DNA from 3 places in the Peterkaempfera bronchialis genome. Region 2 is predicted to be linked to each of the others. Evidence: riboswitches for the same ligand, from Rfam matches in the RefSeq annotation. Region 2 holds a riboswitch; each other region holds the start of a gene.
The links. Region 2 has a riboswitch for cobalamin ahead of C7M71_RS29455 (acyl-CoA dehydrogenase family protein). Riboswitches for the same ligand answer to the same signal wherever they lie in the genome.
Positions count from the first base shown of each region.

Region 1: linked by a shared signal. The riboswitch ahead of C7M71_RS25965 (hypothetical protein) and the one ahead of C7M71_RS29455 (acyl-CoA dehydrogenase family protein) in region 2 are both predicted to bind cobalamin.
Region 3: linked by a shared signal. The riboswitch ahead of C7M71_RS23935 (cobalamin biosynthesis protein) and the one ahead of C7M71_RS29455 (acyl-CoA dehydrogenase family protein) in region 2 are both predicted to bind cobalamin.

Region 1 covers NZ_CP031264.1:6,050,364-6,060,796, forward strand. The annotation lists gene C7M71_RS25955 (CbtB domain-containing protein) at 1-51, opposite strand, end outside; gene C7M71_RS25960 (histidine phosphatase family protein) at 379-990, shown strand; cobalamin riboswitch at 1,057-1,256, shown strand; gene C7M71_RS25965 (hypothetical protein) at 1,378-1,731, shown strand; gene C7M71_RS25970 (hypothetical protein) at 1,737-1,979, opposite strand; gene C7M71_RS25975 (ABC transporter ATP-binding protein) at 2,036-2,935, opposite strand; gene C7M71_RS25980 (FecCD family ABC transporter permease) at 2,946-4,037, opposite strand; gene C7M71_RS25985 (FecCD family ABC transporter permease) at 4,038-5,048, opposite strand; gene C7M71_RS25990 (ABC transporter substrate-binding protein) at 5,638-6,672, shown strand; gene C7M71_RS25995 (AraC family transcriptional regulator) at 6,693-7,475, opposite strand; gene C7M71_RS33370 (ABC transporter transmembrane domain-containing protein) at 7,638-9,680, shown strand; partial or broken gene C7M71_RS26010 (ABC transporter ATP-binding protein) at 9,587-9,874, shown strand; gene C7M71_RS26015 (ABC transporter ATP-binding protein) at 9,871-10,433, shown strand, end outside.
Region 2 covers NZ_CP031264.1:6,886,173-6,896,605, forward strand. The annotation lists gene C7M71_RS29430 (NUDIX domain-containing protein) at 1-1,139, opposite strand, end outside; gene C7M71_RS29435 (NAD-dependent epimerase/dehydratase family protein) at 1,335-2,291, shown strand; gene C7M71_RS29440 (cellulose binding domain-containing protein) at 2,685-4,301, shown strand; gene C7M71_RS29445 (hypothetical protein) at 4,430-4,858, shown strand; gene metE (5-methyltetrahydropteroyltriglutamate--homocysteine S-methyltransferase) at 4,952-7,276, opposite strand; cobalamin riboswitch at 7,436-7,653, opposite strand; cobalamin riboswitch at 7,790-7,914, shown strand; partial or broken gene C7M71_RS29455 (acyl-CoA dehydrogenase family protein) at 8,042-8,275, shown strand; gene C7M71_RS29460 (enoyl-CoA hydratase/isomerase family protein) at 8,272-9,369, shown strand; partial or broken gene C7M71_RS33310 (NAD(P)-binding domain-containing protein) at 9,366-9,452, shown strand; gene C7M71_RS32385 (DUF6131 family protein) at 9,654-9,809, shown strand; gene C7M71_RS29470 (general stress protein) at 9,832-10,347, shown strand.
Region 3 covers NZ_CP031264.1:5,411,678-5,422,110, reverse strand. The annotation lists gene C7M71_RS23950 (RHS repeat-associated core domain-containing protein) at 1-2,456, opposite strand, end outside; gene C7M71_RS23945 (RHS repeat domain-containing protein) at 2,453-2,722, opposite strand; gene C7M71_RS23940 (hypothetical protein) at 2,872-3,108, shown strand; cobalamin riboswitch at 3,192-3,371, shown strand; gene C7M71_RS23935 (cobalamin biosynthesis protein) at 3,471-4,457, shown strand; gene C7M71_RS23930 (cobyric acid synthase) at 4,454-5,959, shown strand; gene cobN (cobaltochelatase subunit CobN) at 6,043-9,747, shown strand; gene C7M71_RS23920 (putative cobaltochelatase) at 9,744-10,433, shown strand, end outside.

The sequences.
Region 1 (10,433 bases), 840 kb from region 2:
GATGCCGGGCTGGGCGGGGGAAACGGCAGGGGGAACAACGGACTCTGCCATGGCAGCCTCCTCTGGGAACACGCGTCCCACTCGTTGGAGCACGACGACGGTGCCGGGTCTGACTCACCGGAGGCCGCCGCCCTCCCCGGGGTGGAGGAGAGCGGTGCCTGCTCGGCATACAGTGGCGCGACCGTGCCGGCCTCTCACCGGACTTCCGTCACACCGTCGTCACATCGACGCGACGGTACCGCGAACCGGCAGACCGGCCAAGAGCGCGCGGACGGGCGCCCGCACCTCGCCCCGTCCCGGACCGCATGGCCGAATCGGCCTGGCGGCAGGCGAGTTGGAGGGTTTGGTGCACCTGTGGGCGAGTGGGAGGGCAGTCCGATGACCGTCAGGGTGATCTTCATCTCAGCGGCGGGCAGCGCCGCGCTGCGGGAGGCGCGGTTCGACGACGGCGGCCCGCTGGACGCGGCCGGGCTGCGCCGGGCGCGGACGGCGGCCGGCACCCTGCCCCCGGCCCGCCGGAGCTACGCCTCCCCGACGGCGCGCTGCCGGGAGACCGCCGAGGCCCTGGGGTTGGCGGCCGAACCCGTGCCCGCGCTGGGCGGCTGCGCGATGGGCCGCTGGCGGGGGCGCCGCCTGGACGAGGTGATGGCCGCCGAGCCGGAGGCGGTCGCCGGGTGGCTCTCGGACCCCTCCTGCGCACCGCACGGCGGCGAGTCCCTGCTGGAGCTGCACACCAGGGTCGCCGGCTGGCTGGACGCGCTGCCCGGCTCAGGGCTGGCGGGCTCTGGGCAGGCGGACTCCGGGCAGGCGGGCTCCGGGCGGGTGGTGGTCGTCGCCGAGCCCGATGTGGTGCGCGCCGCGCTGGTCCATGCCCTCGGGGCGCCGCCGCAGGTCTTCTGGCGGCTGGACGTACCCCCGCTCACCGCCACCGAACTCAGCGGGCGCGACGGCCGGTGGAACCTGCGCTGCGGCACCCCGCTCGGCAGCTGAACCAGCCCCCTCCGCCGACGGACATCTGCACGGCTGTGCAGCCTTGCAGGCGCTCCGTCGCGGCCCATAGGGTGGGCCCGCCGTGGTGCTCGGGAAGCCGGTGCGATACCGGAGCGGCCCTCGCCACTGTGATCGGGAAGTCCGTACTCCACCGTCCCCCGCCCGCCGGGGGAGGAGGCCACGGGAGGCCGTGAGGCGTCCGGGAAGGCCGGTGCACGGACGTCGGACCCGTCAGCCAGGAGACCGGCCACGGCACCGTACGACGTCCATCCACGAGGTGCTGGAGAGACCGCCGCAGATGAGCCTGCCTGCCTGTGCCGCCCGTCCCGCCTGTGCCGCCCCTGCCGCAGGGCCCGCGCCCGAGCGCGCGTCGAACGGAGCCGAGCGGTGAGCAGGCGCCCCGAACCGCCCCGGATCACCTTCGGCGGGAAGCCGGCCGTGGTCCTCAGCCCCGAGGACTACCAGTCCCTGGCCGCCGCACGACGGCAGGTGGGCGGCCAGGCCACCCGGATCAAGGTCCTCAGGCGCGAGCTGGCCGACGCCGTCGCCCTGCTGGCCGAGGCCGAGGCGCAGTTGGCGGACCACCACCGCCACCCGGCCGACGCACCGGCCGACGGACCGGCCGATGCGGCGGCCCCGTGCGCCGGCTGCGGGCTGCTGGAGTCGGTCCGGGAGTGGATGCGGGCGCCGCAGCGCAGCGGCGCCCCCGGCCACTCGGCCGCCGAGCCCGGCGCCGGCTGAACGGGTCAGGCGGCGTACTGCTTGAGCCGGGACTCGAAGTCGCGCAGGGCGCGCTGCGCCCAGCGGTAGCTGCACACGTCGTTCCAGCTGATCGGGTAGGCGTGCCCGGCCCGTACGGTGGGGAGCGCGGTCAGGGCCAGCCCGCCGGCGCCGGCCAGCAGCCCGCGCCGGGTGAGCTGGTTCACGATCTCGGCGAAGCGGGCCTCCAACTCGGGGCCGGCGGGGATGCGGGGGGCGGTGGTGTGCACGGGGGTGGTGCCTTTCTCGGCGGCTTGGGGGCTCGGCGGCTCGGGTTGGGGCGGGGTCAGGCGGTCTGCGCGGCTTCCTGCCGGATGTGGTGGCGGCCGATCGGCAGCACCAGCGGGGTCCGGGAGACCTCGTCGGTGACGATCCGGCAGTCCATGCCGAAGATCTCGCGGACGGTGGCCTCGGTGACCACCTCGGACGGGGTGCCCTCTGCGGCGACCCTGCCGTCCTTCATGGCGATGAGGTGGTCTCCGTAGCGGCAGGCCAGGTTGAGGTCGTGCAGGACCGCGACCACGGTGGTGCCGCGCTGCCGGTTGAGGTCGGTCAGCAGGTCCAGCACCTCCACCTGGTGCGGCAGGTCCAGATAGGTGGTGGGTTCGTCCAGCAGCAGCAGGTCGGTGTGCTGGGCGAGGGCGACGGCGATCCAGACCCGCTGCCGCTGGCCGCCGGAGAGTTCGTCCACCGAGCGCTCGGCCAGTTCCAGGGTGTCGGTGGCGGCCAGTGCCCCCGCGACGGCGTCGTCATCCTGCTCGGTCCAGCGGCGGAACCAGCCCTGGTGCGGGTAGCGGCCGCGCCCGACCAGGTCGGCGACGCGGATGCCGTCGGGGGCCACCGGGGTCTGCGGGAGGATGCCGAGCTTGGCCGCGACCTCCTTGGTGGGGACGGTGTGGATATTGCGGCCGTCCAGCAGCACCTCGCCGGAGCTGGGTGCGAGCAGCCTGGCGAGGCCGCGCAGCAGGGTGGACTTCCCGCAGGCGTTGGGGCCGACGATCATGGTGACCCGGCCGGGCGGGATGTCGGCGGTGATGCCGCTGACCACCTCCTGCCGGTCGTAGCCCAGGTGCAGCCGTTGGGCGCTCAGAGTGTGCCGGGCCGAACCCGGTCGGGCCGAACCCGGTCGGGCCGGGGCGTGCTCGGCCGTGCCGGGCTGGGCCGGGGCGTGCTGTGCCGTCGTCATCGGCTTTTCCTCATCCTCCACGGCCGACCCGGTTGGACCGGGCCAGGAGCCAGAGCAGACAGGGGGCTCCCAGAGCCCCGGTGATCACCCCGACCGGGAACTCGGTCGGGCCCAGCAGATGCTGTCCGGCGAAGTCGCAGCCCAGCATGGTCAGCGCCCCGACCTGCGCGGACAGGGCCAGCGCCGGACCCCGGCCGTGGATCAGCCGGCGGGCGATCGGCCCGGACAGGAAGGCGACAAAGGCCACCGGGCCGGTGGCGGCGGTGGCCACCGCCGCCAGGCAGACGCCCACCAGCACCAGGCCGAGCCGCCCCCGTTCGACCCGTACGCCGAGTCCCCGGGCGGTGTCGTCGCCGAGCGAGAGGGCGGGCAGCGAGCGGGCGGCGATGACGGCGGCGGGCAGCAGCGGGACCAGGCAGAGCAGCAGGGTGCGGGCGCGCTGCCAGTCGCTTGCGCCCAGGCTGCCGGTGAGCCAGACCATGGCCTGCTGGGCGGTGTAGACCTCGGCCCGGGTCATCAGGAAGGAGACCATGCCGGAGAGCGCGGCGGAGACGCCGATGCCGACCAGGACCAGCCGGTAGCCGGTGACTCCGCGCCGCCAGGCCAGCAGGTAGATCGCCACGGCGGTGGCCAGCGCCCCGACCAGGGCGCTCAGCGAGACGGCCGCTCCGCCCAGCCCGAAGAGGACGATCGCGACCACGGCGGCGGCGCTGGCGCCCGAGGTGATGCCGATGACATCGGGGCTGGCCAGCGGGTTGCGTACCAGGTTCTGGAAGATCGCCCCGGAGAGGCCGAAGGCGGCGCCGGAGGCGACGGCGGTCAGCGCCCGGGGCAGCCGGACGTCGAGGACGATGAAGTCGGTGCCCGGGGTGCCGTGGCCGAGCAGCGACCGGAGGACGTCCGGCAGCGGGATGGGGAAGCTGCCGACGGTGAGGGAGTAGCAGAACACGGCGAAGGTGACCGCGCCGAGGACCGAGGCGGCGGTCAGGGTGCCGAGCCGGCCCCGGCGGCGGGCGGCGACCAGGGCGCGGCGGGCGGCGGCGGGTACGGGGCGCGGCGCGGCGGGTGCGGCGGGCGCGGTGGCCAGGTGCTGGGTCGTCATCTACAGGCCCGCCAGCTTCTGCCGGCGGACCAGGGCGACGAAGACCGGGGCGCCGAGGACGGCGGTCACAATGCCCACCTGGATCTCCCCGGGTCGGGCGACGACCCGGCCCACGACGTCCGAGACCAGCAGCAGGGTCGGGGCCAGCAGCATCGCGCAGGGCAGGATCCAGCGGTGGTCGGGGCCGGTGAAGAGCCGCACCGCATGCGGCACGGTGAGGCCGACGAAGCCGATCGGTCCGGCGATGGCCGTGGCGGTGCCGCAGAGCAGGACGGCGGTCACGGCGCAGAAGGCGCGGGCGGCGGTGACGTTCTGGCCCAGCCCCCGGGCGGTGTCGTCGCCGAGGCTCAGGGTGTTGAGCAGCCGTCCGGAGCAGAGCGCGAGCAGCGAGCCGACCACGACAAACGGTCCGGCCTGCCAGGCGACGGACAGGTCCCGCCCGGCCAGTGCGCCGACCTCCCAGAACCGGAACTGGTCGAAGGTACGGGTGTCGGTGAGCAGCAGGGCGCTGGTGAACGAGGTGAGCGCGGCGCTGACCGCCGCCCCGGCCAGGGCCAGCTTGACCGGGGTGGCGCCCTCCCGGCCGAGTGAGCCGACCGTGTACACGACCAGCGCGGCGCAGGCGGCGCCGAGGAAGGCGAACCACACATAGCCGGTGAAGGAGGTGATGCCGAAGACGCTGATCGCGGTCACCACTGAGAGCGCGGCGCCGGAGTTCACCCCCAGCAGCCCGGGGTCGGCCAGCGGGTTGCGGGCCAGTCCCTGCATCACCGTGCCGGCCAGGCCGAGGGCTGCGCCGGCCAGCAGGCCGATCACGGTGCGCGGCAGGCGGAGCGAGGTGACGATCAGTTGGTCGCCGTCGTCGGGGTCGTGGTGCAGCACGGTGTCCAGGACGGTGGAGAGCGGTACGGACTTGGCTCCCACGGCGAGGCTGGCGCCGACCGCCAGGACCAGGGCCACCGCGAGTACCGTCAGGCCCAGTGCCGGTGTCGCCCGGCGGCGCGCTGGCAATGGGCCGGGCGCGGGCAACTGGCCGGGTGCGGGCGCGGGCCTCGCGGGCGCGCGCCGGAGCGCGGGCGAGGGCCACGCGGGCTCGGGGTGGGACGGATCAAGCCTGCCCTGGCGGGGCACGGCGGCGTCCGTGCGGGGGTGTGTGACGTCCACGTGTTCTCCTCGGCGGACCCCTGGTCGGGGATAAGGGAAGGCTAACCTCACCGGCCGTTGGGTTCTGCGCGCGGGCCGGTCTTCGGGGCCTTCGGGGGCCCGGTACGCGGAGTCCGGCAGGACGAGTCATATCGCCGGACGGACAGCCCGGCGGCGGTCTCGGCCCGGTCCGGCGAGCGTCGGATTCCGCGTCCGGAGGCGCAGCATCCCTGCGGAGAGCGGCAGTTGGCGACCCCGGTCGGGGGTGGCGGGCGGCGGTGGGTGGCCGGGTGGCGCGGCGGGATCGCGCTATGCGGTGTCCGGGCGGGGAAATCTGCCTCGAAAGTGCCGCTTAGGGTTGCCAAAGTTAGGTGAACCTAAGTCGCCTCGTCGGCGCTGCTGCCGCCGACCTGAGGCCGCGCCTGGACTCCACCGTGCCCACCCTGGAGGAACCCCCGTGTCCGTGCACCACCAGCCCTCACCGCTCCGCCCCGACGGGATGCCGACCCGGCGCCGCCTGCTCGGCTCGGCTGCGGGCGCCGCCGCCCTGCTGGGCCTTGCCGCCTGCGGCTCGGGCGGCTCCGGCTCCAAGGGTGCCGCTGGGGCGTCCGTCGGGGCGTCCGCCGGGGCGTCGGCCGCCTCGACCCGGGTGGTCGACACCGCCAAGGGGAAGGTCACGGTACCGGCCCGGCCCCAGCGGGTGGTGATCCTCAATGACTTCCCGATGGCCGCGATGTTCGACCTCGGGCAGCTGCCGGTGGGCCTCTTCAACGCCGGCGAGGAGTATGTCGCGCAGCCGTACCTGGAGCGGTGGCGCTCCATCCCCAAGGTCTCCAACGGCGTCGGCGGCACCGTGGAGGTCGAGAAGGTGGCCGCCCTCCAGCCGGACCTGATCATCGGCATCGACGCCCAACCCAACCTGCCGTATGAGCAGCTCAGCCGACTGGCGCCGACCGTACTGCTGCCCTTCAGCAAGTCCAAGACCCCCTGGCGGGACATGGCGGAGCAGACCGCCGTGGTCCTCGGCCTGCCGGACGCCCTCGCCAAGCTCAAGCAGCGCTACGCCGACCGGGCGGCGCAGATCAGGAAGGAGCGCGCGGCGGTGCTGGCGCGCTACCGCTGGGCCCTGCTCCAGGGCGGCTTCGACGAGGGTCAGTGGTGGCTCTACGGACCCGAATCCAACATCGGCGGCATCCTCGCCGCCGCCGGGGCCCGCTTCTCCAGCGGCTCCGTGCGGGTGAAGGAGCAGGCGTCGGTCTCCTATGAGCTGGTGACCTCCCGGCTCTCCGACGCGGACGCGATCTTCTACTACACGACCAACGACGGGAAGCCGGCCAACCTCGGCCCCAAGCTCTTCGCCCAGCAGTCCTTCCAGAAGCTGCCCGCCGTGCGGGCCGGCCACCTCTACGGCAGCATCGCCTTCCTGCCCGCCGGCTACACCGAGGCGCTGATGGCGCTGGACGACTTCGACAGCGCGCTGCGGAAGCTGTGACGCCCGTACGCCCCGCCCCGTCAGCCCCGGGCGGAGCGGGGCGGATCGGCGAAGTAGGCGCCGGGGGTGCGCCCGGTCTCCAGCCGGAACGCGGCCACGAACGCGCTGGGCGTGGAGTAGCCGACCCGGCGGGCCACCGACGCCAGCGGCCGGTTGGCCGCCAGGTGCCCGAGGGCGGCCCGCAGCCGCACCCGGGTCCGCCAGCGGCCGAACGGCATGCCGGTCTCGGCGGCGAAGAGCCGCGCCAGCGTACGGCCGCTGGCGCCCACCTCGCGGCCCCAGCCGTCCAGCGTCCGCTCGTCCGAGGGATGGGCGATCAGCGCCTCGGCGACCCGGCGGGCCCGGGTGTCCAGCGGCATGGGCACATCGATGGTGGTCACGCCCACCGGCCGCAGCAGGTCGAAGAGGACGGCCTCGGCCCGGGACCGCGCGCCCGGACCGAGGTCCGGGGCGGCCAGATGGGTGATCAGCTCGCGCAGCAGCGGGCCCACCCCGACCACCGTCGGGTCGTGCCACCCGGCCGGGCAGTGCGCGGGCGGCAGATAGACGCTCCGCATCAGCGCGGGACGGGTGGCCCCGGTCGCATGGGGGACCCCGGCCGGTATCCAGAGCGCCATGGTCGGCGGCAGCACCCAGGAGCGGTCGCCGATGTCCACGGTCAGTACACCGCTCGGGCTCCAGGCCAGTTGGTGGGTCTCATGGTCGTGCAGGTCGAAGCGCTGGCCCGGCTGCATGTCGAAGGTCCGCACGCAGATCGCGGCCGGGTCCGGCGCCTCCGCGCGGGGTTGTCCGTTCGGCGACATGGAACGGCACCCTATCTCCTGTACGACAATCCGTCCGGCTGCCTAGGGTCGACCAGGGCACCACACGACGACCCCGCCCCCGGCCGGGACGAGCCGGACCGGCCCCGCAGACCAGACCGGCCCCGCAGACCAGACCAGCCCCGCAGAGAGGATCCACCGCACATGTCCGTCGCCTCCGGCACCGCCGAGGACCAGGGCACGGACGGCGGACCCGCTGGCGCCGCCGCCCCGCAGCGCGGCCCGGACGCGCTGCTGGCCGCCACCGCGCGCGGACAGGCCGCCCAGCTCACCACGGCAACGCTGCTCATCGTCGGCCACCAGAGCTGCGAGGCCCTGGTCCCGGTGCTGGTGGGCGTGGTCGTGGACCGCGCGGTGGACGGCGGCACCGGCCGCTCGCTGCTGCTCTGGCTCACCCTGCTGGGCTTGGACTTCATCGCCCTCTCGCTCTGCTTCCGCTTCGGCTCCCGGGCCTCCACCCGCGCCACCGAGGGCGCCGCCCACACCCTGCGGGTCGCGCTCGCCGGACGGCTGCTGGCCCCCCACGGCGGCGCCGACCGCGACCGGCTGCCGGGCGACCTGCTGACCGTCGTCACCTCCGACGCCCAGCAGGTCGGCCGGTTCAACTCCACCCTCACCACCGCCGCCGGAGCGGTCGCCGCCCTCACCCTGGGCGCCGTCCTGCTGCTGCGGATGTCCGTCCTGCTCGGCCTGGTCGTCCTGCTCGGCACCCCGCTGGTCCTCGCCGTGATGCACCGGCTGGGGCAGCCCCTGGAACGGCGCAGCGCCGCCGAGCAGGCCGCCGCCGCCCGCGCCGCCGGGACCGCCGTGGACCTGGTCGGCGGCCTACGGGTGCTCAAGGGCCTGCGGGCCGAGCGCCCGGCCTTCGACCGGTACCGGGAGACCAGCCGGACCAGCCTGCGCGCCACCGTCGCGGCGGCCCGCGCCGAAGCCCTGCTGGACGGGGGCGCGGTGCTGCTCGCCGGAATCCTGGTCACCGCCGTCGCCCTGGTCGCCGGGCGCCTCGCGGTGCAGGGCCGGATCGGCCTCGGCGACCTGATCGCCTGCGCCGGACTCTGCCAGTTCCTCATCGGCCCCACCCAGTCCCTGATGTCCGTCGGACCCGCCCTGGCCCGCGCCCGGGCCTCCGCCCGCCGGGCGGTGGCCCTGCTCGACGCCCCACCCGCCGTCTCCGGCGGGACGCACACCCCGGCCGCACCGGTGACCGGCGCCCTGAGCGTCCACGGCCTGACCCACGGACGGCTGCACGGCCTGACCCTGGACATCGCCCCGGGAGAACACCTCGGCCTGGTCGCCCCCGACCCCGCCGAGGCGGCCGACCTGCTGGGCTGCCTCTCCGGCGACACGACCCCCACCACCGGCTCCATCCACCTCGACGGGACACCACTGGCCGACCTCACCCTCGAAGCAGCCCGCGCCGCAATCCTGGTGGCACCTCACCAGCCATACCTCTTCGACGGCACCCTCCTGGCCAACCTCCACGACGGCCACCCCCACCCCCACCCCTTGCCCCAACCCTGCCGACCCCCGCCCCGACCCCACCGACCCCTGCCCCAACCCCACCGACCCGTGCTTCAACCGCGCCGACCCCTGCCCCGAGCCCGTCGGCCTCCGCCCCAACCCGGCCGACCCGTGCTTCAACCGCGCCGACCCCTGCCCCGAGCCCGTCGTTCTCCGCCTCAACCCCGCCGACCCCTGCCTCGATCTCGTCGGCCTCCGCCTCAACCCCGCAGGCCCCTGCCCCGACCCCACCGACCTCCGCCTCAACCGCGCCGACCTCCGCCTCAACCGCGCCGACCTCTGCCCCGACCCCACCGACCTCCGCCCCGACCCCACCGACCTCCGCCTCAACCGCGCCGACCTCCGCCTCAACCGCGCCGACCTCCGCCCCAACCCCACCGACCCCTGCCCCAACCCCGCCGCCCTCCGCCTCAACCCCGCCGACCTCCACGCCACCCGGAGCCGTTCCGGCCGACCTGGTCGGGGTCGCCGACCGGCGGGCGCTGGCCGCCGCCGCAGCCGACGAACTGGCCCAGAGCCTTCCCGACGGCCTGCACACCCGGCTCGGGGAGCAGGGCGCCTTCCTCTCCGGCGGTCAGCGCCAGCGGGTCGCCCTGGCCCGAGCCCTGCGGGCGGAGCCCCCGGTGCTGGTCCTCCATGAACCCACCAGCGCCATCGACACCGTGACGGAGGCCCGGATCGCCGACGGCATACGGGCGCTGCGCGCCGGCCGCACCACCGTCGTGGTGACCTCCTCGCCGACGCTGCTGGCCGCCTGCGACCGCGTGGTGCTCCTCGACGGCGGGGCCGTGGCCGCCGCCGGCCCGCACCACCGGCTCGCCGCCCAGGACTCGCGGTACCAGGCGGCGGTGCTCCGGTGACCGGCGACGAGTACGTCCTGCTCCCCACGGCCACGCCGTCCCGCACCCGGCGGCTGGCCGCCGAACTGGTCCGCCCGCAGCGCCGACTCGCCCTGCTGGCCGCCCTGGTCTTCGCGGCCGAGGCCGCCGCCGGTCTGGTCGGGCCGCTGGCGCTGGGGTGGATCGTCGACACCGTGCAGCGGCGCGGCGGTACGGGAGAGGTGGCCATGGCCGCCGCCGTACTGCTGACCGCCGCAGCGGTGCAGGCGGCGCTGGCCGCCGCCGGACGCGCCCTGGTGGCCCAGGTCGGCGAGACCGCCCTCGCCCGGCTGCGCGAACGCGTGGTCGCCCGCGTCCTGGCGCTGCCCGCCCGCCGCATCGAGGAGGCCGGTACCGGAGATCTGGCGGCGCGGGTCGGCGACGACGCCTCGCTGGTCGCCGCCGCCGTCCGCAGCGTGCTCCCGGACCTGGCGGGCTCGGCGCTGACCATCGGCTTCACGGTGCTCGGACTCGCCGCCCTGGACTGGCGGTTCGCGCTGGCCGGGCTGTGTGCGCTGCCCGTCCAGGCCGCCGCGCTGCG
Region 2 (10,433 bases):
CAGCGGGGGAGCAGCACCTCGCGGGGGACCGCGAGCAGCGCCCGGCGTACGGCAGGGTCGGTCAGGACGCCCTCGTCCTCCAGCCGCTCGACCATCGCCGCCCGCGCCTCGGCGGCCCGCGCCCGCAGCGACGGCGCGACCGGCGCGGCGACCGGCACGCCCTGCTCAAGGTGGACGATGCCGCCCGAGGCAAGCGCCGCGAGACCCGCCGCCACCCGGGCGGCCAGGCGGGCGGGCAGCCGCACCGCGGCCTCCTTGCGGTCCATCCAGTACGCGGCCCGGACCTCCCCGTCGACAAAGACCAGATCCTCGGCCTGCGCGGCCGTGAGCGGCGGAGCCGCGAAGACCAGGCAGAGCTGCGCCCGGCCGTGCCGGGTCGCCGACGCCGGTGAGGTGTCCACCGCCAGCAGTCGGCCGACCGGGACGGCCAGGCCCAGCTCCTCCGCCAGCTCCCGGGCGGCGGCCTGCCCGGGGGACTCCTGCGCCTCGACCATCCCGCCCGGCAGCTCAAGGTGCCGCTTGTCGCGGGGGTCGAGGACCAATACCCGTCCGGCCGTGTCGGTGAGCAGGACGGTGGCCGCCACCATCGGCGCGGGCAGCAGTGCATAGTGGTCCCGCCTGCGCACCGGCAGCCGGTGGCCGTCCCGCAGCACGGCCGTGTACGAGCCCCGCTCGGCGGCGAGCGCGGCGGACAGGCGGCGGCTGACCGGTTCCGGCAGCAGCGCCAGCGCCTCCTCCTCGGGGAAGAAACCGGCTGCCCGGATCTCGCTGTCCTGGAGGGTCAGCGCGGAGGCGGCGGGCTCGCCATGGGCGTGGCCGGCGTACAGAAAGGCCAGGACCGTGCGCCCGTAGACGGCGGCGGGGAGCGTGTCCACGGCCAGCAGTCGGCCGACCTCGATGGCCAGGCCCAGCTCCTCGTCCACCTCGCGGGCGAGCGCGCGGACCGGCTCCTCGTCCTCCAGCATGCCGCCGGGCAGGTCCCAGCCCTCCTTGTACGTCGGGTCGACCAGCAGGATCCGGCCCTGGCCGTCGCGGATCAGGGCGTCGGCGCAGGCGGCGGGCGCGGCGTGCTGGGCGAGGTAGTGCGCGAGCTCCGGGTCGACGGCGGGGGAGCTGTCGTCGGTGGGGGGTGCGGTCATGGGAAACCTCCGGGAGCTGGGCGGGTACCGGGCTCAACTCCGGCCGTGGGAAGGCCGTTACGCCGTACTTCGGACAACACTTCGGATAACACTTCGGACAACACTTCGGACAGCGCGGCCGGACCTGCCGGATCCTGCCCGGCGGCGCGCAAACCCGCTGGAGGCGGGGTGCGGGCGCCGCTACGGTCGGGCACCATGCGCATTCTGGTACTTGGCGGCACCTCGTTTGTGGGCCGGGCGATCGTGGACGACGCTCTGCGGACCGGCGCCGAGGTGACCCTGTTCGGTCGGGGCAGGACCGGCACCGACCTCTTCCCGGGCGTGCCCAGGCGTATCGGCGACCGGGACACCGGTGACTACGCGGCGCTGCGCGACGGCAGTTGGGACGCGGTGGTCGATGTCAGCGGATATGTGCCGCGCCATGTCGGGCAGGCCATGGAGGTGCTCGGCGACCGGGTCGGCCGGTATCTCTTCCTCTCCAGCCAGGCGGTGTACGAGCGGACCGGAGTGGGGCCGGGCTCGGACGAGGACACACCGCCCCGGCCGCCGGTGCGCGACACCGAGGAACTGAACGAGGACACCTACGGCCCGCTCAAGGCGGCCTGCGAGGACGATGTGCTGGCCCGCTACGGCTCACGGGCGACGATTGTGCGGCCGGGGAAGGTCGCCGGGCCGTACGACGTGCAGTCCGGGCTCACCTACTGGGTGCGGCGGGCCGCCCGCGGCGGCCGGGTGGCTCTGCCGGGCAGCCCCGAGCAGCCGGTGCAGGTGGTCGACTCGCGCGACCTGGCCCGGCTGGTGGTGCGGCTGCTGGCGGACGACCGGCCCGGCGCGTTCCACGCCGTCGGCCCGGCCGAGCCGACCACCATGGCCGAGCTGATCACCACCTGCGCCCGGGTGGCGGGCAGCCGGGTCGAGGTCGTCCCGGTGCCGCCCGAAGCGGTGCCGCCGTTCTTCCCGCTGACGCGCCCCCGGTCCAGGTGGTCGACGCAGCAGCGCAGCCCGGCGCGTGCCCGAGCCGCCGGTATGCCCGCGACCCCGCTGGCGGTGACCGCCGCCGATGTGCTGGCCTGGGACCGCGAGCGCGGCGAACCGCCGCTGGAGTACGGGTTGTCCCCGGCCGAGGAGGCACAACTGCTCGCCGGAGCCTGACAGGTGGATCCAGGCCACCTGGTGGTCGGCGCAGGTGACAGCACCCATGCGGCGATGGCCGAACGAGCGAGCCAAAGCATCTCTCTTGACAGGGTGTGACCGCACGGCATCATTGGGTGCGGCCCCGCGATGGTCGGTCCTCCGGTTCGGAGTGACCCCCCCGCCTCCGGGTCCGGTACCGAGCGGACACGCCGGATCGTGCGTGGACGTCCCCCGCCCTCGGCCCTCGGCCGGGGGCGCACCGGCGCGAATCGTTCGCCGGCCCTCCCCACGCGAGGTTCCCGCGCTGCATGGAGCCGCTGTACGGAGCCCCGGCACGGCCGCGCCGGGGCGCTGACCGCTGCCCGGCAGGCGCCGCACCGCCTTGCCACCATCCTGTCCACGGAGGACGTCGTGATCACCCCGCGCACCACGCCACGGTCGCTGCTCACAGCGCTGCTCGCTGCCCTGGCCCTTGTGACGGCCGTCTGCACCACCGCTTCGACTTCGGCGAGCGCTGCGGTCTCGGCGTCGTACACCGGGAACGCCACCTACTTCGACGCCCTGGGCTCGCCGTACGGCGGCTGCGGCGTCCCGCAGGCGAACCTGGACTCGCAGAACTTCGTGGCCCTGAACGTCTTCAACACCCCCGGTTCCAGCTCGTACAACACCCGGCCGGTCCCGGCGCAGGACGCCGCCAAGATGGGCGCCTTCGCCAACGGCCTGAACTGCGGGCGCTGGGTGCAGGTGACCATCGGCGACTACTGCACCGGCATCAACGACGGGGACATCAACCAGCCGTTCTGCCGCAACGGCTCCTGGACCCAGGACAAGTACAACGGCGCCACCCTGAACATGCTGGTCGCCGACAGCTGCGCGGACCCCAACGGCTGGTGCCGCAACGACCCCAACCACCTGGACCTGGCCAAGGACTCGCTGAACCGGTTCGCCAAGGACGGCACGCCGGTCGGGGACATGTACCCCAACCACTGGGGAAACCGGCACATCACCTGGTCGTATGTGCCGGCGCCCGGCTACACCGGTGACATCTCCATCGGGTTCATGGCGAACGCCAAGCCCTACTGGCCCGCCATCGCCATCACCCACCTCGCCAACGGCATCCACGGCGTGGAGTACTTCGACGGCAGCGCCTGGCAGCCGGCGCAGCGTCAGACCGACATGGGCCAGGCGTTTGTCATCGCGCCGACCGCCACGAACGGCACCAGCTACCGCATCCGCGTCCGGGACGCGGACGACGCCCTCGTCCAGGGCGGCCGCACCTACAGCTTCACCATGCCGAGCTCCTGCTCCAACGGCTGCTCAAGCCCGTTCACCGGGGTCTCGTACACGACGGACGGCGGCACCGGTGGCACAACGGCCGGCACGACCAGCGGCACAACGGCCGGCACGACCAGCGGCGGGACCGGCGGGGACACCACCCCGCCGACCGCGCCCGGGCAGCCCTCGGTGACCGGTACCACCAGCACCACCGTCTCGCTGACCTGGGGCGCCGCCACCGACAATGTGGGCGTCACCGGCTACAACGTCTACCGCGACGGCCTGCTGGTGGCCTCGCCGGTCGGCACCAGCTACACCGACACCGGGCTGACCCCCTCCACCGCGTACTCCTACAGCATCAAGGCCCGCGACGCGGCGGGCAATCTCTCGGCTGCCTCCGGCACCGTCACCGCCACCACCTCGGCCACCAGCGGCGGGGGAGGCCAGAACAGCGGCTGCGCCGCTTCCTGGCACCTGGACAGCCAGTGGAACGCGGGCTTCGGCGCCACGGTGACCGTCTCCAACACCGGTACCGCCGCCACCCGCAGCTGGAAGGTCACCTGGACCTGGCCGGGCGGGCAGACCGCCACCGACCACTGGAACGCCGACCTCACCCAGACCGGCACCGGGGTCACCGCCACCAGCCTCGGCTACAACGGCTCGCTGGCCCCCAAGGGCACCACCACCTTCGGCTTCAACGCCACCGGCACCGCGCCCACCACCGCCCCCGCCCTCTCCTGCACCGCCACCTGATCCCACCCCGCTCCCTCGGTTCCCTCGGTCCGGCCGGGCTGCCCCGCAGCCCGGCCGGACCCGGCCGTGCACCAGGAGGCCGGGTCGTGCCACTGTCGTCCGGCCGGGCGGAGCGGAAAAATGCCCCCATGGACGACGAGACGGCACCAAGCCGCGCAGACCAGCTCCGCCTGTACCTGGAATCGCTGCGGATCCGGATGGACCCCGACCAGTTCCGGGTGCTGGGCCGCATGATCACGGGCCCGCTGAAGCTGATCGAGTCCGGGGCGGACACCGTCGACGCGGACATCCCCGACGAGGACGAGCGGTTCCTCACCCGGGAGGTGCGGGACGAGTTCCTGGTCGTCATGGGCATCCTGGCCACCGGCCGGATGGACCAGCAGGTCGTGGACCTGGGCAGCGGCATCACCACCGTGGTGAGCGCCGAGGTCGCCGAGGACCCGGTCAGGCTCCAGGAGCTGCGGGACTGGGCCGCCGCCCGCCGCCGCCAGCAGGAGGAGACCGACGCGGTGCTGCGCGGGATCGAGCAGGCCTCGCAGGACGACACCGTGGAGTGACCGCCCAGGCGAGGGCGGCAGCGATCCGGCCGGAGCGGAGCCGCAGGGGCCCGCCCCGGCCGGAGCCGGGTCAGAGCTGGGTCACGAGCCGGGTCAGGAAGCCGTGGCCGGCAGGCCGTCCCGGACCTCGCGGGCCGCCGCGACCAGGTTCTCCAGCGAGGCCCGGACCTCGGGCCAGCCGCGCGTCTTCAGACCGCAGTCGGGGTTGACCCAGAGCCGTTCGGCGGGAATGGCCTCAAGTCCCTTGCGCAGCAGGGCCGCCGCCTCGTCCGCGCCGGGGACACGCGGGGAGTGGATGTCGTAGACGCCCGGGCCGACCTCGCGGGGGTAGCCGGCGGTGGCGAGTTCATCGGCGACCCGCATATGGGAGCGGGCCGCCTCCAGGCTGATCACATCGGCGTCCAGGTCGTCGATGGCCTGGAGGATGTCACCGAACTCCGCGTAGCACATATGGGTGTGGACCTGGGTGTCCGGGCGGACCCCGCTGGTGGTGAGGCGGAACGCCTCGGTCGCCCAGGCCAGGTACCCGGCCCGGTCGGCACCGCGCAGCGGCAGCGTCTCGCGCAGGGCGGGCTCGTCCACCTGGATCACCGATGTACCGGCCGCCTCCAGGTCGTTCACCTCGTCGCGCAGCGCGAGCGCGACCTGCCGGGCGGTCTCGCCGAGCGGCTGGTCGTCGCGGACGAAGGACCAGGCGAGCATGGTGACCGGACCGGTGAGCATGCCCTTGACCGGGCGGTCGGTGAGCGACTGGGCGTAGGTCGTCCAGCGGACCGTCATCGGCTCGGGGCGGGAGATGTCCCCGGCCAGGATCGGCGGCCGGACATAGCGGGTGCCGTACGACTGGACCCAGCCGTGCTGGGTGGCGAGGTAGCCCGTCAACTGCTCGGCGAAGTACTGCACCATGTCGTTGCGCTCGGGCTCGCCGTGCACCAGGACGTCGATACCGGCCTTCTCCTGGAAGGCGAGGACGTCGCGGATCTCCGCCTTGATGCGCTCCTCGTACGCCGAGGCGTCGATCCGCCCGGTGCGCAGCTCGGCGCGGGCGGTGCGCAGGTCGGCCGTCTGCGGGAAGGAGCCGATGGTCGTGGTCGGCAGCAGCGGCAGCCCGAGGCGGGCGTGCTGCGCGGCGGCCCGCTCCGGGTACGGGTGCGAGCGGCGGGCGTCCTGGTCGGTGACGGCCGCGCTGCGGGCGCGGACCGCCGGGTCGTGGGTGAGTACGGAACCGGCTCGGGAGGCCAGGTCGGCGCGGTTGGCGGCGAGTTCGGCGGCGATGAGGTCGGTGCCCTGGGCGAGCCCTCGGGCCAGGGTGACGATCTCGGCGGTCTTCTGGCGGGCGAAGGCCAGCCAGCGGGCGATCTGCGGGTCGATGTCACGCTCGGCCGAGGCGTCCAGCGGGACGTGCAGCAGGGAGCAGGAGGACGCCACATCGACCCGGTCGGCGAGTCCCAGGAGCGTGCCCAGGGTGGCCAGGGACTTCTCGAAGTCGTTGATCCAGACATTGCGGCCGTTGACGACTCCGGCGAGCAGGCGCTTGCCGGGCAGCCCGCCGACGGCCGCGAGGTCGCCGAGGTTGGCGGCGGCGGCGCCGGTGAAGTCCAGGGCCAGCCCCTCGACGGGGGCCTTGGCCAGGACCGGAAGGGCCTCGCCCAGCCGGTCGAAGTAGGAGGCGACCAGCAGCTTCGGCCGGTCGGTGAGACCGCCCAGCTCACGGTAGGCGCGGGCGGCGGCGTTCAGCTCGGCCGGGGTGCGGTCCTGCACCAGGGCCGGTTCGTCCAGCTGCACCCACTCGGCACCGGCGGAACGCAGGTCGGCGAGCGCCTCGGCGTACACCGGCAGCAGCCGGTCCAGCAGGGCCAGCGGCTCGAAGTCCGCCGCGACGCCGGGGGCGGGCTTCGCCAGCAGGAGGTAGGTGACCGGGCCGATCAGCACCGGGCGCGCGGTGAGGCCGAGCGCCAGCGCCTCCGTGAGCTCGGCGACCTGCTTGGCGGTGTCGGCGCTGAACGCGGTGTCGGGGCCCAGCTCCGGGACCAGGTAGTGGTAGTTGGTGTCGAACCACTTGGTCATCTCCAGCGGCGCCACATCCTGGGTGCCGCGCGCCATCGCGAAGTAGCCGTCCAGGGCGTCCGCCTCGACGGCGGCGCGGTGCCGGGCGGGGATCGCGCCGACCATCACGCTGGTGTCCAGGACGTGGTCATAGAGCGAGAAGTCGCCGGTCGGCACCTCGTGGATGCCGGCGTCGGCGAGCAGCCGCCAGTTGGCGCGGCGCAGTTCGGCGGCCGTGTCCCGGAGGGCGCCGGCGGTGACGCGGCCCTGCCAGTACCCCTCGATGGCCTTCTTCAGTTCCCGGTTCCGGCCCGGGCGTGGGTAGCCGTACACGGTTCCCCGTGCTGCCGCGGCTGCGGACGTGCTGGTCACAAGACTCTCCTTCGCGAGCATGTCTCCGACGACCCCGGGACGGGTCGTAGGCGCGAAGGGTGGCAAGACCGGGCGGACCGCGACGATCTGCCGTCGCATGTCTCCGCCTGATATGTACGCCGACCCGCCCACGAGGTCACCGGGATCTCCGCGCGCGTCGGTTGCGCACGGGCAGTGGCAGGTCTTCGGACTCGTGGGCACGTCTGCCGGGGCAGACACCTACTGGCCGTCGCTTCCCAGGCCCGTACCGGGCCCAGTGCATATGACGGCGGTCGTTCCCGCTCACCGCTGCGGGGCAGTCCCGGATTCCCACCGGGTTCCCTCTTGCGACGCGTCTGCCTGGCGGGCAGGGCGAACCAGCTGCGCCGGTCAGCCTAGGCGCTGGGGCGGGTCCGGGACAGCACCGTTCACATGTCGGATGGTGAGATGAGACACGGGCGGACCTGCGGCAGGGGGGCTCTGGACTTACTAGGACGCCCAACTATATGTTCATGGACAAGGCCCGCGGTGCAGGGAAGCCGGTGCGAATCCGGCGCGGTCCCGCCACTGTGACCGGGGAGTGCGTCGCTGAGACACGCCACTGACGTGCAGGACGTCGGGAAGGCAGACGGGGCGCGTTGATCCGGGAGTCAGGATACATGGTCGCCTGGATGATCGACCGCTACGGCGACCAGGCCCAGCGCGCCCGCTGGCTGCCCGCCCTCTGGCATCGTCATGACCCGCACCGGCGGAGAGGGGGCGGACGGCGTCTCCGCGTCTGTCGTCGACCGCGACGATCCGCAGGCAGCCCAGCTCTGCGCCGTGGCCAAGCGGTTCGCCACCGACACCGGCTACTCCGTGGCCGACCGCGCCCGGCAACTGCACGGCGGCTACGGCTATCTGACCGACTATGGCATCGAGAAGATCGTCCGTGACCTTCGGGTCCACCGCATCCTGGAAGGAACCAACGAGATCATGAGCCTGATCGTGGCCCGTGGACTGACCGGGGCCGCCCGATGACCGACGACGACTCCGTCCTGGTGCGCACCGAGGGCCGCGCGGCCTACCTCACCCTCAACCGGCCCCGGGCCCTCAACGCGCTCAACCACGCCATGGTGCTCCGCCTCGGGGCGGCCCTCACCGCAGCGGAGCGTGACCCCGCCGTGCAGACCGTGGTGATCAGCGGCGCGGGGGAGCGCGGCCTCTGCGCGGGCGGCGACATCCGCTCCATTTACCAGGACGTACGCTCCGGCGGCGGCGCGGCCTCGGCGGCGTTCTGGCGCGACGAGTACCGGCTCAATGCCCGCATCGCCCACTACCCCAAGCCCTATGTCGCCCTGATGGACGGCATCGTGATGGGCGGCGGCGTCGGCGTCTCGGCCCACGGCAGCGTACGGATCGTCACCGAGCGGTCCAGAGTCGCCATGCCCGAGACCGGCATCGGCTTCGTACCGGACGTCGGCGGCACCCATCTGCTCTCCCTCGCCCCTGGAGAGCTGGGCACCCACCTGGCGCTCACCGGGACGCCGGTGGGCGCCGGGGACGCCCTGCTGTGCGGGCTCGCCGACCACTTCGTCCCGGCGGGCCGGCTGCCCGGACTGCTCGCCGACCTCGCCGATGCCCCTGTGCCGGAGGTGCTGCCCCGGTACGTCGGCGAGGCACCGGCGGGCGAGCTGGCCGCCCACCGGGAGTGGATCGACCACTGCTACGCGGCCGACAGCGTCGAGGAGATCCTGGACCGGCTGCTCGGCAGCGGCGCAGCGGCCGCGAAGGAAGCCGCAGCGACCATCCTCACCCGATCCCCCACCTCGCTCAAGGTCACCCTGGCGGCGCTGCGCCGCGCCCGGCACCTCGGCCCGCTGGAGCGGGTCCTGGAGCAGGAGTACCGCATCTCCTGCGCCACCCTGTCCGCACCGGACCTGGTGGAGGGCATCCGCGCCCAGGTGATCGACAAGGACCGCGACCCGCACTGGTCCCCGGCCACCCTCGCCGAGGTCACCGAGTCGGACGTGGCCCGCTTCTTCGCCCCGCTCGGCGCGCAGGAGCTCTCCTTCGCCGCCGACCCCGCCGACCCCGCCGACCCTGCCGACCCCGTGCAGGAGGTGCCCTGGTGAGCGCCGTCATCGGCTTCATCGGACTCGGCCATATGGGCGGCCCGATGGCCGCCAACCTCGTCAAGGCCGGCCACCGGGTGCGCGGCTGCGACCTGTGGCCGAGTCCCTGGCGGGGCGGCTGCCGACTCCGGCGTCGAGCCCGCCTCCTCCCGCCTCGCGAGCCGCGAGCCGCGGGGCGGGAGGAGCATCGAATCAGACATAAGGCGCAGACCGGGATGCTTACCCCCGCGATACGAGGGAATGAGCGGCGTGGAGGCTACTCATCCGGGAGATCGGAGGACCCCGTGATCGCCCTCGGAATCATCCTCCTCATCATCGGCTTCATCTTCCACATCGCCATCCTCTGGACCATCGGGATCATCCTGGCCGTCATCGGGGCCATCCTGTGGATCCTGGGGTCGTTGGGACACGCGATCGGCGGTCGACGCCACTACTGGTAGGACCGTCCGGAAGTGGATCGAGATGCCAGAGGACCCTGGCCCGCTGAACCCGATCACCATCGCCTGGAACACGGTGTCCAGCTACGCCACGTACGAGGAGGCGCAGGCTGCGGTCGACCGGCTGTCCGACGAGCACTTCCCGGTCGAACAGCTCGACATCATCGGTACCGACCTGCGCCTGGTGGAACGGGTCACCGGCCGGCTCACCAAGGGACGCGCGGCAGCCGCAGGCGCCGCCAGTGGAGCCTGGTTCGGACTCTTCATCGCCCTGCTGGTCGGTCTCTTCACCGCCGGTCCGGTGTGGCTGGGCCTGATCGTCGGCGGCATCCTCATCGGAGCGGTGTGGGGAGCCCTCTTCGGCTTCGTCGGGCACGCCGCCACCCGGGGCCGCCGTGACTTCTCCTCCACGAAGTCCCTGGTGGCGTCCCGCTACGACCTGATCGCCCGGGGCGGCCACGCCGATCAGGCCCGCGCCGCCCTGGAGCGTGCCGGGCTCGGCAGCGGCACCGCCGCGCCGCCGCCCCAGCCGAGCCGCTGACCCGTCCCGCCTGCGCCTGCCGGCAGGCGCAGGCGGGTCAACCTGCGGTGAGCCGCGCGTGCCGTCGGCGCCGGCTGCGCCCGCGA
Region 3 (10,433 bases), 1.5 Mb from region 2:
GCGGCACCGGAGGCGATGGCCTTGACCGCGCCTCCCGCGCTGCACTCCGCGCCCCCGGCGCAGTTGAGCGAGTAGTCGGTCGCATTGGCTGCGGCGCCACCGGCGGCGCCGCCCACGGCGCCGCGGACCGCTCCGCTGACGACGCTGCTGACCACCCCCTGGCCGAGCGCGCTCTTGACCGCCGTCTGTACGCCGGCGCTGATCGCGCCGTCCACCGCGCCGCCCACCGCGCCGCCGGCCAGGCCGATGGCCGCGCCTTCGACTGCCGCGGTGGCGAGCCCGCCTAGCGTGTGCTTGCCCGGGGCGAGGGCGTAGGAGATCGCGCTGCTGGCCGCGCCGGCGACCGCTCCGCAGGCGACGACTCCGGCTCCCCCGGTGGCTGCGGCACATGCGGCGTAGGTCGCCAGGCCCACCACGGTGCTCGCCAGCACCGGGTGCTTCTTGGCGAACTTCACGACCGCCTTGCCGGCCTTCTTCACCGTGCGGGCGACGGCCTTGGCGCCGTGTTTGACGGTGCGAACGGCGGCGTGGGCTATGTGTTTGACACGGGCGACGGCGTGATGCGCGACCTGTCGTGCGCGGTGGTAGACGTGCTGCACATGGTGGACGACATAGACCCGCGCGTCATTGATCCTGCGGACGGCCTTCTTCGCGACGTGCTTGGCGGTGTGGACGGCCTTCTTGACGACCTTCTTGGCCACCTGCTTGGCAGCGTGGTACTCCTGCCGGGCGAAGTTGACCGCGTCGTAGTAGGTCGCGGTGGCATAGCTGGTCGCATAGCTGACGGTGGCGTGGTAGGCCGAGCTGGCTGCGTGGGTGACCGTATGGGCCGCCGACTTGAGGGAGCCCATCAGGCTCCAGTGGCCGGTCGGGTCGGTGCCGGTGAGCGGGTTGTCGTCGGCGTAGGCGAACCGGTCGGCATGGACGGAGGCGGGGACCGGGTTGAGGCCGACGGTGTCGCGGCTGGTGAACTGGCCGATGCTGGGGTTGTACCAGCGGGCGGCCATGTCGACCTGGTTGGTGTCCGGGTCGGTCCACTCGGACTGGTATCCCAGGTGGCCGAGCATTCCGCTGGTCGCGGTGACCTTGCCGAACGGGTCGTAGGTGGTCGAGCCGGTCAGTGCGGCGCCGGAGTCGGTGAACTGCGCGACCACGTCGTCATGCAGATCGGTCATCGCCAGTACCGCGACGCCTCCGGTCCGCACCCCGACCAGCCCGCCCTCGGGGTCGCGGCCGTAGCTGGCCCCGCCGTCGGAGGCGAGGTCGTTGCCGACGCCGGTGTAGGAGAACGTCTGCTGGTCGAGTCCGGTGCCTGCGGTGACCACCCGGTCCAGACCGTCGTAGGCGTAGCTCTGGCCGCCCTGGCTGATCACGCGGTTGAAGGCGTCGGCTGCGGTCGTGGTGGCGCTGCCGAGTTCACTGGTGGTGGTGCGCAGGGTGCCGCGCGGGGTGTAGGCGTAGCTGTTGTGCCCGTCCGAGGTCAGCTCGTTGCGGGCGTCATAGGTGTAGGTGTCGCAGCCGACGCGGGTGCGGTTGCCGGAGGCGTCGTAGCTGTAGCCGGTGGTGGCGGTGCCGTTGTTCCAGGAGGTGAGCCGGTCGGCCCAGTCGTAGGTGTAGGTGTGGGCGGCGGCGCCGACGACGCCGGTGGTGGTCTTCGAGGTCTCGTTGTCGTTGAGGTCGTAGCCGTAGCTGATGGACGCCTCGGTCGACCCGCCGGGGTTGGTCAGTACGTCGCTGGTCAGCCGGTGCAGGGCGTCGTACCCGAGGCTGCGGGTGGCCTTTCCGGTGCCGTAGCTGTTCTGGCTCGACGCATAGCCGAGGTAGAAGCCCGAGTGCCAGGAGGCGTCCTGCGCTACGGCGGTGTAGTTGTGTGCGGTCCCGTTCACCTTCACCCACGCCGACACGGTGAAGCTTCCGGTGGTGTCGACCACCGGGCCGTCCGTGCTGATCGCGGCGTCGGTCCCGTTGAACGCGGCGCTGCCGCCGTGGTCGGTGGACCAGGTCACGCCGCCGTTCACGGTCGCGGTGCGGTGGGAGCCGGAGGAGTCGGCCGCTTCGGCGCCGCCGGTCTCGCCGAGCTTCCAGCGGCCCACCGGGGCGGTGGAGCCGTCGTGGACGGTGGTGGAGCCGGGGTTGCCCAGCGCGTCATAGGTGGCGGTGGTGGTCTCCGGCGTGCCCGAGGCTCCGGTGTGGACGCTCATCACCACGTGGTCGTCCGGGTCGTAGGAGACCTTGGTGGTCCGGGCCAGGTTGGCCGGGTCCAGCGTGGTGGCAGTGGTCCGCGAGGCGGCGTCCACCGTGTAGGTGGTGGTGGTCGCACCGTTGTTGGTGACCTGGCGGACCATGTTCCCGGCGGCGTCGTAGGTGTACTTCGGCTGGGTGGTGGTCAGCTGGCGGCCGTCGAGGTCGAAGGTGTAGTCGGTCTCCCCACCGGCCGGGTCGACCTCCCGGATCATGTTCCCGTAGATGTCGTAGCCGTAGCTGGTGGTCTGCGTCGTTTGGTCAGCAGCCGGCCGAGGTTGTCATAGCTGAAGGTGACGGTGCCGCCGTTGGGGTCGACGATCCGCGCCACATCGCCGTTGTGGTTGTAGGTGTACGACTGCCGTGCCCCGCTGGGGGTGACCGTCGATGCGAGCAGGTACGCGGGCGCATAGCCGGTGTCCGCGGCCGAGGTCGTGGCCGCGGTGTAGGTCGTCGTGGTGGTGCGGCAAGTCGACGGCACCCGGGGTGGGGCGGGTTTGGACCGGGCGAGGGCGGCAAGCCGCAGAGAAGGCCGTGCTGCTGAGGCGCGTATTCCCCATCCGGACGGCCGATGCCCCATGGCGGCGCAGGACCAGCCGCCGCGTCCGTGCCCGAGCCCAGGCGGTTTCCATGATCATGCTCGTCGGCCTGCTGGTCCCGCCCGTGCTGCTGCTGCTCATCCTGGGCATGTCCTGGCTGGAGGACCGGGTGTTCGGCCCGCAGGCGGGCGAGGTGGCGGAGGCAGTGGTGGCGGAGGCAGTGGAAGTGGAGCCGGTGGAGCAGCCGCAGGATCTCGCGGTGCGCCGGCTCGCCCGGGTCACGGCGGCGCGCGGCCGGGCCCGGCACCGGGCACGGTCGGCCGCCTGAGCGCCCCCCGAGCACCCTGCGAGCGTCCTGTGACGCATCGCTCCCAGGGCTGTATTGACGCTGCGACCTGGGGCGTGGTGGGATCTTTGCGCCAATACGGAGGCATGGAGAGGAAGCCGGTGCGAATCCGGCGCGGTCCCGCCACTGTCACCGGGGAGCACCCTCGACCGATGGTCACGGCAGCCGGAAGCACGGCCGCTGGAAGGCCCGGGGGTGTGCCGATCCGGGAGCCAGGAGACTCTCGCCTCCGCTCGTCGATCCAGGGCGCGGACCCTGAGTGAGGACACGCACGCCATGCAGGCTGCCCGGTTCGCAGGCCGACCTTCGGGGTCCACGACCGCTCGTCGCAGCGGCTGACCGGCGTGCGCACGCACACCGCCTTCGCGGTGGGTGCCGTCGCCGGGTATGCCGTGGACGCCCTGCTCGCCGACCCCCGCCGGGGTCATCCGGTCGCCGCCTTCGGTTCGGCCGCCGCCGCGCTGGAGCGGCGGCTCTGGCGTGACCACCGGGGAGCCGGGGCCGCCTTCACCGCGCTCTGCGTGGGCGGGGTCGCCGCCGGGGCGGTGGCGGCCGAGCGCACGGTGGGCCGTTCGGCGTCCGCGCGGGCGCTGCTGGCCGCCGGGGCTGTCTGGACCGTACTCGGCGGCACCTCGCTGACCCGGGAGGCCCGCACCGTCGCCGCCGCCCTCCAGGCCGATGACCTGGACGCCGCGCGGGCCCGGCTGCCGCACCTGTGCGGGCGTGACCCGCGCCATCTGGACCGCGACGGGCTGGCCCGGGCGGTGGTGGAGTCGGTCGCCGAGAACACCGCCGATGCCGTGGTCAACGCCCTCACCTGGGGCGCGCTCGCGGGCACGCCCGGTCTGCTGGCCTTCCGCGCGGTGAACACCCTGGACGCCATGGTGGGCCACCGCTCCCCGCGCCAGCTGCGCTTCGGCTGGGCCTCCGCCCGGCTGGACGACGCGGCGGGCTGGCCCGGCGCCCGGCTGACCGCGCTGCTGACCGTCGCCGCCGCGCCCGAGCCGGGCCGGGCCTGGCGGGTGTGGCGGCGCGACGGCTCGGCGCACCCCAGCCCCAACGCCGGGCAGGCCGAGTCCGCCTTCGCGGGTGCGCTGGGCGTGCGGCTGGGCGGGACGCTGGCGTACGGCAGCCGGGTGGAGCACCGCCCGGTGCTGGGCGCCGAGCTGCGGCCGGTGGCGGTCGGGGACATCGAGCGGGCCTGCCGGCTCTCCCGCCGGGTCGGCCTGCTGGCGCTGGGGACGACGGTGGCCGCCCGGTGGGCGGTCGGCCGACTGCGGAGTACGGGGACACTGCGGAGCACGGGCACCCGGAAGGGGGCGGGGGCGTGAGCGGGGCGCTGCTGGTCGCGGGGACGACCTCGGACGCGGGCAAGAGCGTGGTCACGGCGGGGATCTGCCGCTGGCTGGCCCGGCAGGGCGTGAAGGTGGCGCCGTTCAAGGCGCAGAACATGTCGCTCAACTCCATGGTCACCGCCGACGGCGCCGAGATCGGCCGCGCCCAGGCGATGCAGGCCGCCGCCGCCCGGGTGGAGCCGGAGGCGGCGATGAACCCGGTGCTGCTCAAGCCGGGCGGCGACGGCCGCAGCCAGGTGGTGCTGCTGGGCCGCCCGGTGGCCGAGGTGGGCGCGCTGGACTACCGGGAGCGCAAGCCGGTGCTGCTGGAGCGGTCCCTGGAGTGCCTGGCCGACCTGCGGCGCCGCTTCGATGTGGTGGTCTGCGAGGGCGCCGGCTCCCCCACCGAGATCAATCTGCGGGACCGCGACATCGCCAACATGGGCCTGGCCACCGCCGCCGGGCTGCCCGTGGTGGTGGTCGGCGACATCGACCGGGGCGGGGTCTTCGCCTCGATGTACGGGACGCTGGCGCTGCTCTCCGCCGAGGACCAGCGGCATGTGGCGGGCTGGCTGGTCAACAAGTTCCGCGGCGACGCCCGGCTGCTCCAGCCGGGGCTGGAGATGCTGGAGAAGCTGACGTCACGCCAGGTCCTCGGGGTGCTGCCGATGCTCTCCGGGCTCTGGCTGGACGCCGAGGACTCGCTCGACCTGGACACCGCCGTGGACCGGGGCGGCGCGGGCACTGCCGCCCCGTACGGCGCCGAGGTGCTGCGGGTCGCGGTGGTGCGGCTGCCCCGGCTCTCCAACTTCACCGACCTGGACGCCCTGGCGCAGGAACCGGGCGTACTGGTGCGCTGGGCCTCCCGGCCCGAGGAGGTCGCCGACGCCGACCTGGTGGTGCTGCCCGGCACCCGGGCCACCGTGGCCGACCTGGCCTGGCTGCGGGAGCGCGGGCTGGCCGACGCGATCAGCGGACGGGCGGCGGCGGGACGGCCGGTGCTGGGCGTCTGCGGCGGCTTCCAGATGCTGTCGCGGCTGATCGTGGACGAGGTCGAGTCCGGCGCCGGGCGGGTGCCGGGGCTGGGCCTGCTGCCGGTCCGGGTGGAGTTCGCCCGGGAGAAGACCCTTGGCCGACCGGTCGGCGAGGCGTACGGGGAGCGGGTGGAGGCATACGAGATCCACCACGGCGTGGTGGCGCTGGAAGGCGGCGAACCGTTCCTGGACGGCTGCCGGAGCGGCGCCGTCTGGGGCACCACCTGGCATGGCGCGCTGGAGAACGACGCCTTCCGCCGTGCCTTCCTGGCCGAGGTCGCCCGGCTCGCCGGGCGGGCCTTCGCCCCCGCCCCCGACAGCTGCTTCGCCGACGCCCGCGAGCAGCGGCTCGACCGGCTCGGCGACCTGATCGAGCAGCACGCCGACACGGCCGCGCTCTGGCGGCTGATCGAGGACGGCGTGCCCGCCGACGGGCCGCCGTTCCTCCCCCCGGGTGCGCCGTGAGCCCCGGCCCCGCCGTGAGCCCGAGCCCCCGTCCCCGCCGCGAGACCGCCCCCGCCGTGAACCGAGAACCAGGAGAGACCCCCATGCCCGGCGCCACCGTGCTGCTGCTGTCCACTGCGGACACCGACCTGCTGGCGGCCCGCGCCTCCGGCGCCCCCTACCGGATCGGCAACCCGACCCGGGTCGATGCCGCCGAGGAGCTGCCGTCGCTGCTGGACGGCGCCGATGTGGCCGTGGTGCGGCTGCTCGGCGGCAAGCGGGCGTGGGAGGACGGGCTGGCCGTCATCGCCGCCTCCGGGGTGCCGACCGTGCTGCTGGGCGGCGAGGCCGTACCCGACGCCGAGTTGATGGCGCTCTCCTCGCTGCCCGCCGGTGTGGTCGCCGAGTCGCTGGCGTACCTGGTCGAGGGCGGCCCGGAGAACCTCGCCGAGCTGACCCGGTTCCTCTCCGACACCGTGCTGCTGACCGGTGAGGGATTCGCGCCGCCGCAGCCGATGCCGCAGTTCGGCGTGCACGGCGGGCGCGAGCAGCGGGAGGGGCGGCCCACGGTGGGCGTGCTCTTCTACCGGGCGCATGAGCTGTCCGGCAACACCGCCTTTGTGGATGTGCTCTGCGATGCGGTGGAGGCCAAGGGCGGCAATGCGCTGCCGGTCTACTGCGGTTCGCTGCGGGGAGCCGACGCCGGGCTGTACGAGCTGCTGGGGAACTGCGACGCGGTTGTGGCCACCGTGCTGGCGGCGGGCGGCACGGTGGCGGCCGAGGCGTCGGCGGGCGGCGAGGACGAGACCTGGGACGTGGGCGCGCTGGCCGAGCTGGATGTGCCGGTGATCCAGGGCCTCTGCCTGACCGGCAGCCGGGCCGCCTGGCTGGAGTCGGACGCGGCGCTGTCGCCGATGGACGCGGCGATGCAGGTGGCGATCCCGGAGTTCGACGGCCGGATCGTCTCGGTGCCGTTCTCCTTCAAGGAGACCGGTGCGGACGATGTGCCGGTCTATGTCGCCGACCCGGAGCGGGCGGCGCGGGTGGCCGGGATCGCGGTGCGGTACGCGGCGCTGAAGCACAAGGCCAACGCGGACAAGCGGGTCTGCCTGATGTTCACGGCCTATCCCACCAAGCACTCCCGGGTCGGCAACGCGGTCGGCCTGGACACGCCCGCCTCGGCGGTGCGGCTGCTGGACGCGCTGCGTGCGGCGGGCTACGCCGTGGACGGCTACCCGGACAACGGCGACGAGCTGATCCACCGGCTGATCGCGGCCGGCGGCCACGATGTGGAGTGGCTGACCGAGGACCAGCTGCGGGCCGCCCCGGCGCGGGTGCCGCTGGCCGACTACCGGCGGTGGTTCGAGGCGCTGGAGCCCGGACTGCGGGAGTCGATGCGCGAGCACTGGGGTGAGCCGCCCGGCGGCCTCTATGTGGACGGCGACGAGATCGTGCTGGCCTCGCTCCGGTTCGGCAGCGTGGTCATCATGATCCAGCCGCCGCGCGGCTTCGGCGAGAACCCGATCGCCATCTACCACGACCCCGACCTGCCGCCCTCGCACCACTACATGGCGGCCTACCGCTGGCTGGAGGCCGCGCAGTCGGAGGGCGGCTTCGGCGCCGACGCCATCGTCCACCTGGGCAAGCACGGCACCATGGAGTGGCTGCCCGGCAAGGGCCTCGGCCTCTCCGCCGAGTGCGCCCCGGACGCGGTGCTGGGCGACCTGCCGCTGATCTACCCGTTCATCGTCAACGACCCGGGCGAGGGCACCCAGGCCAAGCGGCGCGGCCACGCGACCGTGGTGGACCACCTGGTGCCGCCGATGGCCCGTGCCGACACCTATGGCGACCTGGCCAAGCTGGAACAGCTGCTTGATGAGTACGCCCTGGTCAGCGATCTGGACCCGGTCAAGGCCCCGGCCGTGCGGGCGCAGATCTGGACGCTGGTGAAGGCCGCCGAGCTCCACCACGACCTGCATGTGGACGAGCAGCCGGACGACGACGCGTTCGACTCGTTTGTGATGCACATCGACGGCTACCTCTGCGAGATCAAGGACGTCCAGATCCGCGACGGGCTGCACATCCTGGGCGGCGGCCCGGTCGGCGAGGCCCGGGTCAACCTGGTGCTGGCCGTGCTGCGCTCCTCCCAGGTGTGGGGCGGCAAGGCCGATGCGCTGCCGGGCCTGCGGGCGTCGCTGGCGGCCGAGTTCGGCCTGGTCGAGAAGGAGCTGCTGGCCGAGCCCGGCGCGGCGGTGAAGGTCCCGGCCGAGCTGACGGCGCTGGTGGACGGCCCGGCGCGGACCGCCTCCGACGCCGTGGACCTGCTGGAGCAGCTCTGCCGCCGGCTGGCCGAGTCCATGGAGCAGCGCGGCTGGGCGGTGGACGCGGCGGCCGGGCTGGTGGCCGAGGTGCTGGGCCGTGGGGTGTCGGGCCGTGGGGTGTCGGGCCGCGAGGTGGCTGACGCCGTACGGGTGCTGGAGTTCGCCGCCGCCGAGGTGGTGCCCCGGCTGGCGCGTACGACGGATGAGATCACCCATGTGCTGCGGGCGCTGCGGGGCGGCTATGTCCCGGCCGGGCCGTCGGGTTCGCCCACCCGAGGGCTGGTCAATGTGCTGCCGACCGGCCGCAACTTCTACTCGGTGGACCCCAAGGCCATCCCGTCCCGGCTGGCCTGGGAGGTCGGCCAGGCGCTGGCCGACTCCCTGGTGGCCCGCTACCTCCAGGACACCGGCGAGCACCCCCGGTCGGTCGGGCTGACCGTCTGGGGCACCTCCTGCATGCGCACCCAGGGCGACGACATCGCCGAGATCCTCGCCCTGCTGGGCTGCCGCCCGGTCTGGGACGACGCCTCCCGCCGGGTCACCGGCTTCGAGGTGATCCCGCTGGCGGAGCTGAACCGGCCCCGGATCGATGTCACGGTGCGGATCTCCGGGTTCTTCCGCGACGCCTTCCCGCATGTGGTGGCGCTGGTGGACGACGCCGTACGGGCCGTGGCGGAGCTGGACGAGCCCGCCGACCGCAACTACGTCCGCGCGCACGCCGACCAGGACACCGCCGAGCACGGCGACCGGCGCCGCGCCACCGCCCGGATCTTCGGCTCCAAGCCGGGCGCCTACGGCGCGGGCCTGCTGCCGCTGATCGACGCCCGCAACTGGCGCTCCGACGCCGACCTGGCCGAGGTCTACGCCGTCTGGGGCGGCTACGCCTATGGGCGCGGTCTTGAGGGCCGGGCCGCGCGCGGGGACATGGAGCAGGCGTTCCGGCGGATCTCGGTCGCGGCGAAGAACGTCGACACCCGTGAGCACGACCTGGTCGACGCGGACGACTACTTCCAGTACCACGGCGGCATGGTGGCCATGGTCCGCCATCTGACCGGCACCTCCCCGGAGGCGTATGTCGGCGACAGCGCGCTGCCCGACCAGGTGAGGACCCGCACCCTGGGCGAGGAGACCCACCGGGTCTTCCGGGCCCGGGTGGTCAACCCGCGCTGGATGGCGGCGATGCGCCGGCACGGCTACAAGGGCGCCTTCGAGATGGCCGCCACCGTGGACTACCTCTTCGGCTACGACGCCACGGCGGGCGTGGTCGACGACTGGATGTACGAGAAGCTGGCGGCGGAGTACGTCTTCGACCCCACCAACCAGGACTTCATGAAGAAGTCCAACCCCTGGGCGCTGCGCGGCATCACCGAGCGCCTGCTGGAGGCCGCCGACCGGCAGCTGTGGGCCGAGCCGGACCAGCAGACCCTGGACCGGCTGCGCGAGACCTACCTCGAACTCGAAGGCGACCTGGAGGGTGAGGACCGATGAGCGACGCGAGGTATCCGTTCACCGCGATCGTCGGGATGGCCGACCTGCGGCTGGCGCTGCTGCTCAACGCGGTCTCACCGGCCGTCGGCGGGGTGCTGGTGCGCGGCGAGAAGGGCACCGCCAAGTCGACGGCGGTCAGGGCGCTGGCCTCGCTGCTGCCGTCCATCGCGGTGGTGGAGGGCTGCCGGTTCGCCTGCGACCCGGCGGCGCCCGACGGCCAGTGCCCGGACGGTCCGCATGAGCCCGGCACGGCCGCCGCCACCCGGCCGGCCGGGCTGGTGGAGCTTCCGGTGGGCGTCTCCGAGGACCGCATCGTCGGCTCGCTGGACCTGGAGCGGGCACTGGCCGAGGGCGTCAAGGCGTATGAGCCGGGCCTGCTGGCCGCCGCCCACCGGGGGGTGCTCTACATCGACGAGGTCAATCTGCTGCACGACCATGTCGTCGATCTGCTGCTGGACGCCGCCGCCATGGGCCGCTCCTATGTGGAGCGGGAGGGCGTCTCGGTCCGGCACGCCGCCCGCTTCCTGCTGGTCGGCACCATGAACCCGGAGGAGGGCGAGCTGCGTCCGCAGCTGCTCGACCGGTTCGGCCTGACGGTGGAGATCGCCGCCACCCGGGAGCCGGAGCAGCGGGCCGAGGTGGTGCGGCGGCGGCTGGCGTACGACGCCGATCCGAGCGGCTTCGCC